3 regions of the Streptomyces sp. NPDC048507 genome follow, and region 2 is predicted to be linked to each of the others. Evidence: riboswitches for the same ligand, from Rfam matches in the RefSeq annotation. Region 2 holds a riboswitch; each other region holds the start of a gene.
The links. A riboswitch is a leader RNA that binds a small molecule or an ion and turns the genes downstream of it on or off. The one in region 2 is predicted to bind thiamine pyrophosphate.

Region 1 (3,265 bases), on a different contig from region 2:
GGCTGGCGCTTCGGCAAGACCAAGCTGGCGCCGCGCATCAGCCCCGGCAAGACCCGCGAGGGGCTCTTCGGGGCGGTGGCCTTCGCGATGGTGGCCGGCGCGCTGTGCATGGAGTTCCTGATCGACGGCGGTGCCTGGTGGCAGGGCCTGCTGCTGGGCCTGACGGTCGCGGTCAGCGCCACCCTGGGCGACCTGGGCGAGTCGATGATCAAGCGGGACCTCGGGATCAAGGACATGGGCACGCTGCTCCCGGGCCACGGCGGCATCATGGACCGGCTCGACTCGCTGCTGCCGACCGCCCCGGTGGTCTGGCTGCTGCTGGCGGCCTTCGTCGGCACCGGCTGACCCGTCCGGGTTATCCTGGAAAGCGCGCCACCGACACGTGGCGCGCTTTCCCGCTTCTGCGGGGATGGACCCGTGAGCTCTCCGGGCACCGGGCGTGCCATCACATCGACTCCGCTCGTGCGCGGAGGTCGCCCGCGCAGGGTTCGTCAGACTTGAGGAGTACCACCCATGGCCCCCCGTCCCGTCCCGGGAGAGCTCACCTTCGTCGCCCCTCGCGGGGCCAAGAAGCCGCCCCGCCACCTCGCCGACCTGACCCCGGCCGAGCGCCGGGAGGCGGTGGCCGCGATCGGCGAGAAGCCGTTCCGGGCCAAGCAGCTCTCCCAGCACTACTTCGCGCGCTACGCGCACGACCCGGCCGAGTGGACCGACATCCCCGCGGGCTCGCGCGAGAAGCTCCAGCAGGAGCTGCTGCCCGACCTGATGTCGGTGATCCGGCACATCTCGTGCGACGAGGACACCACCCGCAAGACCCTGTGGAAGCTGCACGACGGCACGCTCGTCGAGTCCGTGCTGATGCGCTACCCCGACCGGGTCACCATGTGCATCTCCTCGCAGGCCGGCTGCGGCATGAACTGCCCGTTCTGCGCCACGGGCCAGGCCGGTCTGGACCGCAACCTCTCCACCGCCGAGATCGTGCACCAGATCGTCGACGGCATGCGCGCCCTGCGCGACGGCGAGGTCCCCGGTGGCCCGGCGCGGCTTTCCAACATCGTCTTCATGGGCATGGGCGAGCCGCTCGCCAACTACAACCGCGTGGTCGGCGCCATCCGCCGGCTCACCGACCCGGAGCCCGACGGTCTGGGCCTGTCGCAGCGCGGCATCACCGTCTCGACCGTCGGCCTGGTCCCGGCCATGCTGCGGTTCGCCGACGAGGGCTTCAAGTGCCGCCTCGCCGTCTCGCTGCACGCCCCGGACGACGAGCTGCGCGACACCCTCGTCCCGGTGAACACCCGCTGGAACGTCCGCGAGGTCCTCGGCGCGGCCTGGGAGTACGCGGAGAAGTCCGGCCGCCGCATCTCCATCGAGTACGCGCTGATCCGTGACATCAACGACCAGGCGTGGCGCGGTGACCTGCTCGGCAGGCTGCTCAAGGGCAAGCGCGTGCACGTCAACCTGATCCCGCTGAACCCGACGCCGGGCTCGAAGTGGACCGCCTCGCGTCCCGAGGACGAGAAGGCCTTCGTCGAGGCCATCGCGCGGCACGGCGTACCCGTGACCGTACGGGACACCCGTGGCCAGGAGATCGACGGCGCGTGCGGCCAGCTGGCCGCCTCCGAGCGCTAGATTCCGGCCAGGAACGCTCACAATCGGCCACGGGGTACCCTGTGGCCGGACAACTTCATCATTCCGACAGGGGAGCGCCACAGCGCTGAGAGTGCGGTAACCGTCATCCGCAGACCCTCTGAACCTCGCCCCGGTCATTCGGGGTAGGAAGTTCGGTCATCACTCAAGCTGTTGCGCCCTGCCCGGCGTCCGCTCCCACAGAGCGCCGGGCAGGGCCGCGTCTTCTCCTGGACATCCCAGGAGGAATTCACCAGTGAGCACCACCAAGAAGATCGCGGGCGCCGCGCTCGCGGCCGCACTGGGCATCACCACGCTCAGCGCCTGCGGCGGCGGCGACGCCAAGGGCAAGCCGTCGGGCCCGGTCGACGCCCCGAAGGGCAAGACGGTCACCCTCGTCTCCCACGACTCCTTCAACGTGACCGACACGGTCCTCAAGGAGTTCGAGCAGCAGAGCGGCTACACCGTCAAGGTCCTGAAGTCCGGGGACGCCGGCGCCGCGCTGAACCAGGAGATCCTCACCAAGGGCTCCCCCCGCGGCGACGTCTTCTTCGGCGTCGACAACACGCTGCTCTCGCGCGCCCTCGACAACGGGATCTTCACCCCGTACCAGGCCAAGGGCCTCGACCAGGTCAAGCCGGAGTTCGTGCTCGACCAGCAGCACCGGGTCACCCCCGTCGACTCCGGCGACATCTGCGTCAACTACGACAAGCAGTACTTCGCCGACAAGAAGATCGCCCCGCCGCAGACCCTGGACGACCTGCTCAAGCCGGAGTACAAGAACCTGCTGGTCACCGAGAACGCCGCGACCTCCTCGCCCGGCCTCGGCTTCCTGCTCGCCTCCGTCGGAAAGTACGGGGACGACGGCTGGAAGGACTACTGGAGCAAGCTGAAGGCCAACGGCGTCGAGGTCGTCGACGGCTGGGAGCAGGCCTACAACGAGCGCTTCTCCGGCTCCGCGGGCGGCAAGAAGGCCAAGGGCGACCGGCCGCTGGTCGTCTCGTACGCCTCCAGCCCGCCGGTCGAGGTCCTCTACGGCGAGCCGCAGCCCGCCGAGGCGCCCACGGGCGTGGCCACCGGCACCTGCTTCCGCCAGGTCGAGTTCGCGGGCCTGCTCAAGGGCGCGAAGAACGAGGAGGGCGGCAAGGCCCTCGTCGACTTCCTGGTGAGCAAGAAGTTCCAGGAGGACATGCCGCTCCAGATGTTCGTGAACCCGGTGGTCAAGGACGCGAAGCTGCCGGAGGTGTTCACGAAGCACGGCGCGGTCGTCGAGAAGCCGGAAACGGTCGCTCCCGACGCCATCGCCAAGAACCGTGAGCAGTGGGTCAAGGCATGGTCAGCGCTCGTCGTGAAGTAGTGCGGCAGGACTCCCCGAAGGAGGGCGGGCGCGCCACGGCCGTCCGGCTGGCCCTGATGGCCGTGCCGCTCGCCTTCTTCGGGCTGTTCTTCGCCTATCCCGTCGCCGCGATCGTCGGGCGCGGGCTCAAGACGGACGCGGGCTGGCAGTTCGGCCGCGTCGGCGAGGTCCTGGCCCGTCCGGACATCGCCGGCGTGCTGTGGTTCACCACCTGGCAGGCCCTGGCCTCCACCGCGCTGACCCTGTTGCTCGCACTGCCCGGCGCGTACGTCTTCGCGCGGT
Region 2 (3,265 bases):
GGCGCACGGCGAGCAGCTGACCTTCCTTGACCAGCTGGCGGACCCGGGTCACTTCGATGTCGAGCATCTCCGCGATGTCGGGGAGGTACAGCCAGGCGGGGACAAGGGCGTCGATCTTTGCGTCAATCTCGGTCACGGGCACAAGCCTGCCATCTCGCACTGACCACCGGTACCCGAGCGGCCCCGTCCGGGGTCCGCCGGGGCCGCGGGGGGGGGCTCGCGTCAGGCCGTCGCGGACTTCAGCGGGACGGCCGGGTCGGCGGCCCTGGCCGGGTCGACGGGGACGCCCGATTCGATGAGCCTGCGGCCCTGCGCCAGGTCGCGGGGGCGGCCCACGGCCAGGACGGCGACGAGCGCGTCCCCGCGCAGCCAGCACACCGACCAGGCGGCGCCGGCCGGGTCGCCGCGCCACAGCAGGGTGTCGGCGGCGCCGTGGTGGCCGGCGTACTGGACGAAGCGGCCGAACTGCTCGGACCAGAAGTAGGGCACGGGGTCGTAGGCCTGGACGGGCGCCCCGGCCAGGATGTTCGCCGCGACCGCCCGGGGGCCCTGGAGGGCGTTGTCCCAGTGGTGGACCAGCAGGCGGGCGCCGTAGCGGGCCGACGGGAAGGAGGCGCAGTCGCCGACCGCGTACACCCCGGGCAGGGAGGTGCGCAGGTGGGCGTCGGCGGTGAGGGAGCCGTCGGGGCCGCGCTCGATGCCCGAGCCGTCGAGCCAGGCCGTGGCGGGGCGGGCCCCGATGCCGACGACCACCGCCCCGGCGGGGAGTTCCCGGCCGTCGCCGAGCCGGACCGCGCCCTCCTCGACGGCGGCCACCCTGGCGCCGGTGATCAGGGTGGCACCGGCCTCGGCGTACCACCGGGCCATCGGGGCGGCGACCTCGGCGGGCAGGGCGCCGGCCAGGACCCGGTCGGCGGCCTCGACGACGGTGACGGCGCAGCCCGCCGCGCGGGCGGCGGTGGCGAACTCGGCGCCGATCCAGCCCGCGCCGACGACCACGAGGTCGTGGGCCGCCGCGAGGACGGGGCGCAGCCGGACGGCGTCGTCGAGGGTGCGCAGCAGGTGCACGCCCGGGACGCCGGCGGCGCCGGGCAGGGTCAGCGGCTCGGCGCCGGTGGCCAGCACGAGGACCTCGTACGGGACGGGCCCGGCCCCGGTGTCCAGCTCGCGCTCGGCGGCCCGTACGCCGGTGACCTCGACGCCCAGGCGCAGGTCGATGCGCAGTTCCCCGAAGTCCACGTCGAAGGCCACGTCGAAGGCGGAGTCCTCGGCCTTGCCGAGCAGCACCGCCTTGGACAGCGGGGGCCGGTCGTAGGGCTGGTGGGGTTCGGCGCCCAGGAGGGTCACGGGGCCGGTGAAGCCCTGTGCCCGCAGGGCCACCGCGGTCTGCACCCCGGCCATTCCGGCACCGACGATCACGACACCGGGCTTCGTCTGCTGCGTCTGCTCGCTCACGCGTCCAGCCTAATGAACTGACGGCCCATCAGGAACAGGGGGCGGGCGGCGCGGGCGGGGAGGCGGCGCGGGGAGGCAGCCTTACCCACCACCCCCGGCGGGGTTAGTCTGGCCACCGTACCTATCGCGGGAGTCCGGGCGCACCGGGCTGAGAGGGAGGCTGGACGGCCTCCGACCGTACGAACCTGATCCGGGTCATGCCGGCGAAGGGAGGGGCTGGACGCCCATGCACTCATCCGGAACATCCGGGGCATCCCGGACGGGAACCGACGTCCTCGTCATCGGGGGCGGCATCATCGGCCTGGTCACCGCCTGGCGGGCCGCCCGGCGCGGGCTGCGCGTCGCCCTGGCCGACCCCGCTCCCGGCGGCGGCGCCGCCCAGGTCGCGGCCGGCATGCTCGCCGCCGTCACCGAACTGCACTACGGCGAGGAGACCCTGCTCGGGCTCAACGTGGCCTCCGCCGCCCGCTACCCCGAGTTCGCGGCCGAACTGGCCGAAGCCAGCGGGGGCCTGGACATCGGCTACCGGGCCTGCGGCACCCTCGCCGTCGCCCTCGACTCCGACGACCGCCTCCACCTGCGGGAACTGCACGCCCTCCAGCGCCGCTGCGGGCTGGACTCGCAGTGGCTCACCGGCCGCGAGTGCCGCCGCCTGGAGCCCATGCTGGCCCCGGGCGTGCGCGGCGGGCTGCGCGTCGACGGTGACCACCAGGTGGACCCCCGCCGGCTCGCCGCCGCGCTGCTCGCCGCCTGCGAACGGGCCGGGGTCGCGGTGCACCGGGCGGCGGCGGCCCGGCTGCTGACCGGGGGCGACCGCGCGCTGGGCGCCGTACTTCAGGACGGTGCGGAGCTGCGCGCCGGCCAGACCGTCCTGGCGGCGGGATCGCTCAGCGGACGCCTGGCCGGGGTGCCCCCTGAGGTGGCGGTGCCGGTGCGGCCCGTGAAGGGGCAGGTGCTGCGGCTGTCGGTACCGGCCGCGTACGCGCCGTTCCTGTCCCGGACCGTACGGGCCGTCGTGCGCGGCAGCCACGTCTACCTGGTGCCGCGCGAGAACGGCGAACTGGTCGTCGGCGCCACCAGCGAGGAACTCGGCTGGGACACCACGGTCACCGCCGGCGGGGTGTACGAGCTCCTGCGCGACGCCCACGACCTGGTGCCCGGCATCACCGAACTCCCGCTGGTCGAGACCCGGGCCGGACTGCGCCCCGGCTCCCCCGACAACGCGCCCCTGCTGGGCCCGACCGAGCTGCCCGGGCTGCACCTGGCCACCGGGCACTACCGCAACGGGGTGCTGCTGACCCCCCTCACCGGCGACGTGATGGCGGAACTGCTGGCCACCGGCTCCGTGCCGGAGGCCGCCCGCCCCTTCACCCCACGCCGCTTCTCCACCACGCGTCAGGAGTCCTACGCATGACCATCTCCGTCAACGGCGAGCCGCGCGAGGTCGCGGCCGGCACCACCCTCGACGCCGTGGTCGCCACCCTGACCGCCGCCCCCTCCGGCGTGGCCGCCGCGCTCAACGAGACGGTCGTCCCCCGGGGGCGCTGGCCGCACACCCCGGTGGGCGAGGGCGACCGGGTCGAGGTCCTCACCGCGGTGCAGGGGGGCTGACGGCGATGGCGGACGACCTCTTCACCCTCGGCGGCAGGACCTTCACCTCCCGCCTGATCATGGGCACGGGCGGCGCCCCGAGCCTGGACGTGCTGGAACGCGCCCTGGTCGCCTCCGGCACCGAGCTGACCACCGTGGCCATGCGCCGCCTGGACCCGACGGTGCAGGGCTCGGTCCTGTCCGTCCTGGACCGGCTCGG
Region 3 (3,265 bases), on a different contig from region 2:
CAGACGGCCGAGGTCTGCGTCACGGTCACGTCGTCGAGGACGCCGAGCGAACCGATGATCACACCCGCGAGCAGCAAACCGCTCATGTCGATCGACGGATAGAGGCCGTGGATCAGACCGGTGTTGTCGTCCGTGTTGCCGCTCAGGAACGCCCAGTCGATGAACAGCGAGCCCAACAGCCCGATCAGCAGCAGGGAGGCGAGGGTGCCGAGGACGGCGACCGAGGTCCTCGCCGTCAGCCCGTGGCACATGTAGAGGGCGATCAGCATGATCGCGCTGGCGCCGATGACGGCCACGAGCAGCGGGTTCGAACCCTGGAGGATCGCCGGGAGGATGAACAGCGTCAGGATCCCGAAGCTGACCACCAGCGCGATGAGCGCGAACAGACCGCGCATCCGCCCGACCACGACGACCGCCACCGCGAAGATCGCGGCCAGCAGCGCCATGGGGAGCTTGCGGTTCACGTCGATCACGGAGTACTGGAGGTCCCGCGGAGCGTCCGGCGCGTAGGCGACCACCACCTCCTGGCCCTTCTCCAACTGCCGTGGCGCGCCCGGCTGGACGATCTCGAAGAAGGCCCGGCCCTTCTCCGGCCCGCTGCCGACCTCGACGGTCGCCTTCTTGCACTCGCCGGACTGCGCGGCCTGCGCCTCGCGCCCCTCGGGGGTGGAGGTGTCGCCGGTGGGCGGCACCTGGGAGGCGTTCACCGATTTGCAGTCGACCTTCGCCAAGGCGACGACCGTGCCCTGCTGGGTCTGGCGGTCGAAGCCCACCCCGGTCCGCTCGTGCGCCGGGGCGCCGCCCGGCCAGAGCACCGCCATGCCGATGAAGACGGCGGCGGCGAAGGGGATCAGCACGGCGGCGATGACCTTGCGCAGGTGCTTGGAGACCGGCGCCGCCGGCCCGTGGCCGTGGCTGTGGCCGTGCGCGTGACCATGGGAGGCACCGGCCGCGGGTCCATGAGGCGCGTGTTCGTGACCGGTGTGGCCGTGGTGATCCGTGGGCTCGGTGGGGGGCTGCAGCGAGGACGTCACCGGCAGATCATCGCAAGAGATGAGGGGGCCCACTGTTCAGCACGCCACAGATGACGCTAGCGTGGGGGCACCTTTGCACAACGCGGGAGCTCGGAGCACCGGGCTGAGAGGGCGCTGATCACCGTACGCGCATGAGAATGCGTACGGGAAGAGGCTGCGTCGACCGCCGAACCTGTTACCGGGTAATGCCGGCGTAGGGAGATCAGGTCTCATGACCATTCAGGACGCACGCACGCCTGCCGCCAGCCAGGACGCCGACGGCCAGACCGAGCGCCAGCCCGGCTGGCACAAGGGATACCTGGCGGGCTCCCGCCCGGACATCCGGGTGCCGGTCCGCCAGGTCCACCTCACCAACGGCAAGGACGTCACGCTCTACGACACGTCCGGTCCGTACACCGACCCGCAGATCGAGACCGACGTCCGCAGGGGCCTGGCGCCCCTGCGCGAGAACTGGATCATCGGCCGCGGTGACACCGAGGAGTACGCGGGCCGTCCCGCGCGCCCCGAGGACGACGGCATCAAGCACACCTCGCCGCGCGGCGGCCTCAAGAACCTCGACGCGGTCTTCCCGGGCCGCCCCCGCCTGCCCCGCCGGGGCCGCGGCGGCGCCGCCGTCACCCAGCTCGCGTACGCCCGCCGGGGCGAGATCACCCCGGAGATGGAGTACGTGGCGATCCGCGAGAACGTCTCCCCCGAGGTCGTCCGCGAGGAGATCGCCGCAGGTCGCGCGGTGCTTCCCGCGAACGTGAACCACCCGGAGATCGAGCCGATGATCATCGGCAAGAGGTTCCTGGTGAAGGTCAACGCCAACATCGGCAACTCCGCGGTCACCTCCTCCATCGAGGAGGAGGTCGACAAGATGACCTGGGCCACCAAGTGGGGCGCCGACACGGTCATGGACCTCTCGACCGGCCGCAACATCCACACCACCCGCGAGTGGGTGCTGCGCAACTCCCCCGTCCCGATCGGCACCGTGCCGCTGTACCAGGCGCTGGAGAAGGTCGACGGCCGGGCCGAGGACCTGACCTGGGAGATCTACAAGGACACGGTCATCGAGCAGGCCGAGCAGGGCGTCGACTACATGACGGTCCACGCCGGCGTGCTGCTGCCCTACGTGCCGCTCACCGCCCGCCGCAAGACGGGCATCGTCTCGCGCGGCGGCTCGATCATGGCCGCCTGGTGCCTGGCGCACCACAAGGAGAACTTCCTCTACACGAACTTCGAGGAACTCTGCGACATCCTCGCGACGTACGACGTCACCTACTCGCTCGGTGACGGCCTGCGCCCCGGCTCGATCGCGGACGCCAACGACGCCGCGCAGTTCGCGGAGCTGAAGACGCTGGGCGAGCTGAACACGATCGCCAAGCGCCACAACGTGCAGACGATGATCGAGGGCCCGGGCCACGTCCCGATGCACAAGATCAAGGAGAACATCGACCTCCAGCAGGAGATCTGCGAGGAGGCGCCGTTCTACACGCTCGGCCCGCTGACCACCGACGTCGCGCCCGCCTACGACCACATCACCTCAGGCATCGGCGCCGCGATGATCGCCTGGTGGGGCACCGCGATGCTCTGCTACGTCACGCCCAAGGAGCACCTGGGCCTGCCGAACCGGGACGACGTCAAGACCGGTGTGATCACCTACAAGATCGCCGCCCACGCCGCCGACCTGGCCAAGGGACACCCCGGCGCCCAGGACTGGGACGACGCCCTTTCGGACGCGCGGTTCGAGTTCCGCTGGGAGGACCAGTTCAACCTGGCGCTCGACCCGGTCACGGCCCGTGAGTTCCACGACGAGACCCTGCCGGCCGAGCCCGCGAAGACCGCGCACTTCTGCTCCATGTGCGGACCGAAGTTCTGCTCGATGAAGATCTCCCAGGACATCCGCCGCGAGCACGGCGGCGACCTGAAGGCCGACGAGATCCAGGCGGGCATGGCGGAGAAGTCCGCCGAGTTCGCCGCCGCCGGGAACAGGGTGTACCTGCCGCTGGCGGACTGACCGGACACACCGGGGGGAGTGCTGTTCCCGGCCGGCGGACCACCGCCGGCCGGGAACAGCACGTGTCCGGAACGCCGAAGGTGACTGACCGGCGGAACGCTCTTGCCCTGGAGTGCGCTCCAGCTCCTAGAGTGCGGCCGCATGACCATGCGATACCGAAATCTTGGCGGGACCGGCATCGAGGTGAGTGCGCACTGCCTCGGCACGATGATGTTCGGGGCGGTGGGGAACC

Region 1: another riboswitch for thiamine pyrophosphate. It lies ahead of ACGFXC_RS16400 (thiamine ABC transporter substrate binding subunit); the one in region 2 lies ahead of thiO (glycine oxidase ThiO).
Region 3: another riboswitch for thiamine pyrophosphate. It lies ahead of thiC (phosphomethylpyrimidine synthase ThiC); the one in region 2 lies ahead of thiO (glycine oxidase ThiO).

What each region holds. Positions count from the first base shown of each region.
Region 1 is NZ_JBICWZ010000005.1:92,923-96,187, reverse strand. Features, by position in the region: gene ACGFXC_RS16410 (phosphatidate cytidylyltransferase) at 1-345, shown strand, start outside; gene rlmN (23S rRNA (adenine(2503)-C(2))-methyltransferase RlmN) at 514-1,629, shown strand; TPP riboswitch at 1,688-1,797, shown strand; gene ACGFXC_RS16400 (thiamine ABC transporter substrate binding subunit) at 1,883-2,983, shown strand; gene ACGFXC_RS16395 (ABC transporter permease) at 3,040-3,265, shown strand, end outside.
Region 2 is NZ_JBICWZ010000007.1:356,718-359,982, forward strand. Features, by position in the region: gene ACGFXC_RS21865 (Rv2175c family DNA-binding protein) at 1-136, opposite strand, end outside; gene ACGFXC_RS21870 (NAD(P)/FAD-dependent oxidoreductase) at 223-1,455, opposite strand; TPP riboswitch at 1,572-1,684, shown strand; gene thiO (glycine oxidase ThiO) at 1,682-2,869, shown strand; gene thiS (sulfur carrier protein ThiS) at 2,866-3,066, shown strand; gene ACGFXC_RS21885 (thiazole synthase) at 3,072-3,265, shown strand, end outside.
Region 3 is NZ_JBICWZ010000004.1:186,077-189,341, reverse strand. Features, by position in the region: gene ACGFXC_RS13840 (YibE/F family protein) at 1-1,034, opposite strand, end outside; TPP riboswitch at 1,107-1,251, shown strand; gene thiC (phosphomethylpyrimidine synthase ThiC) at 1,246-3,033, shown strand; gene ACGFXC_RS13830 (aldo/keto reductase) at 3,181-3,265, shown strand, end outside.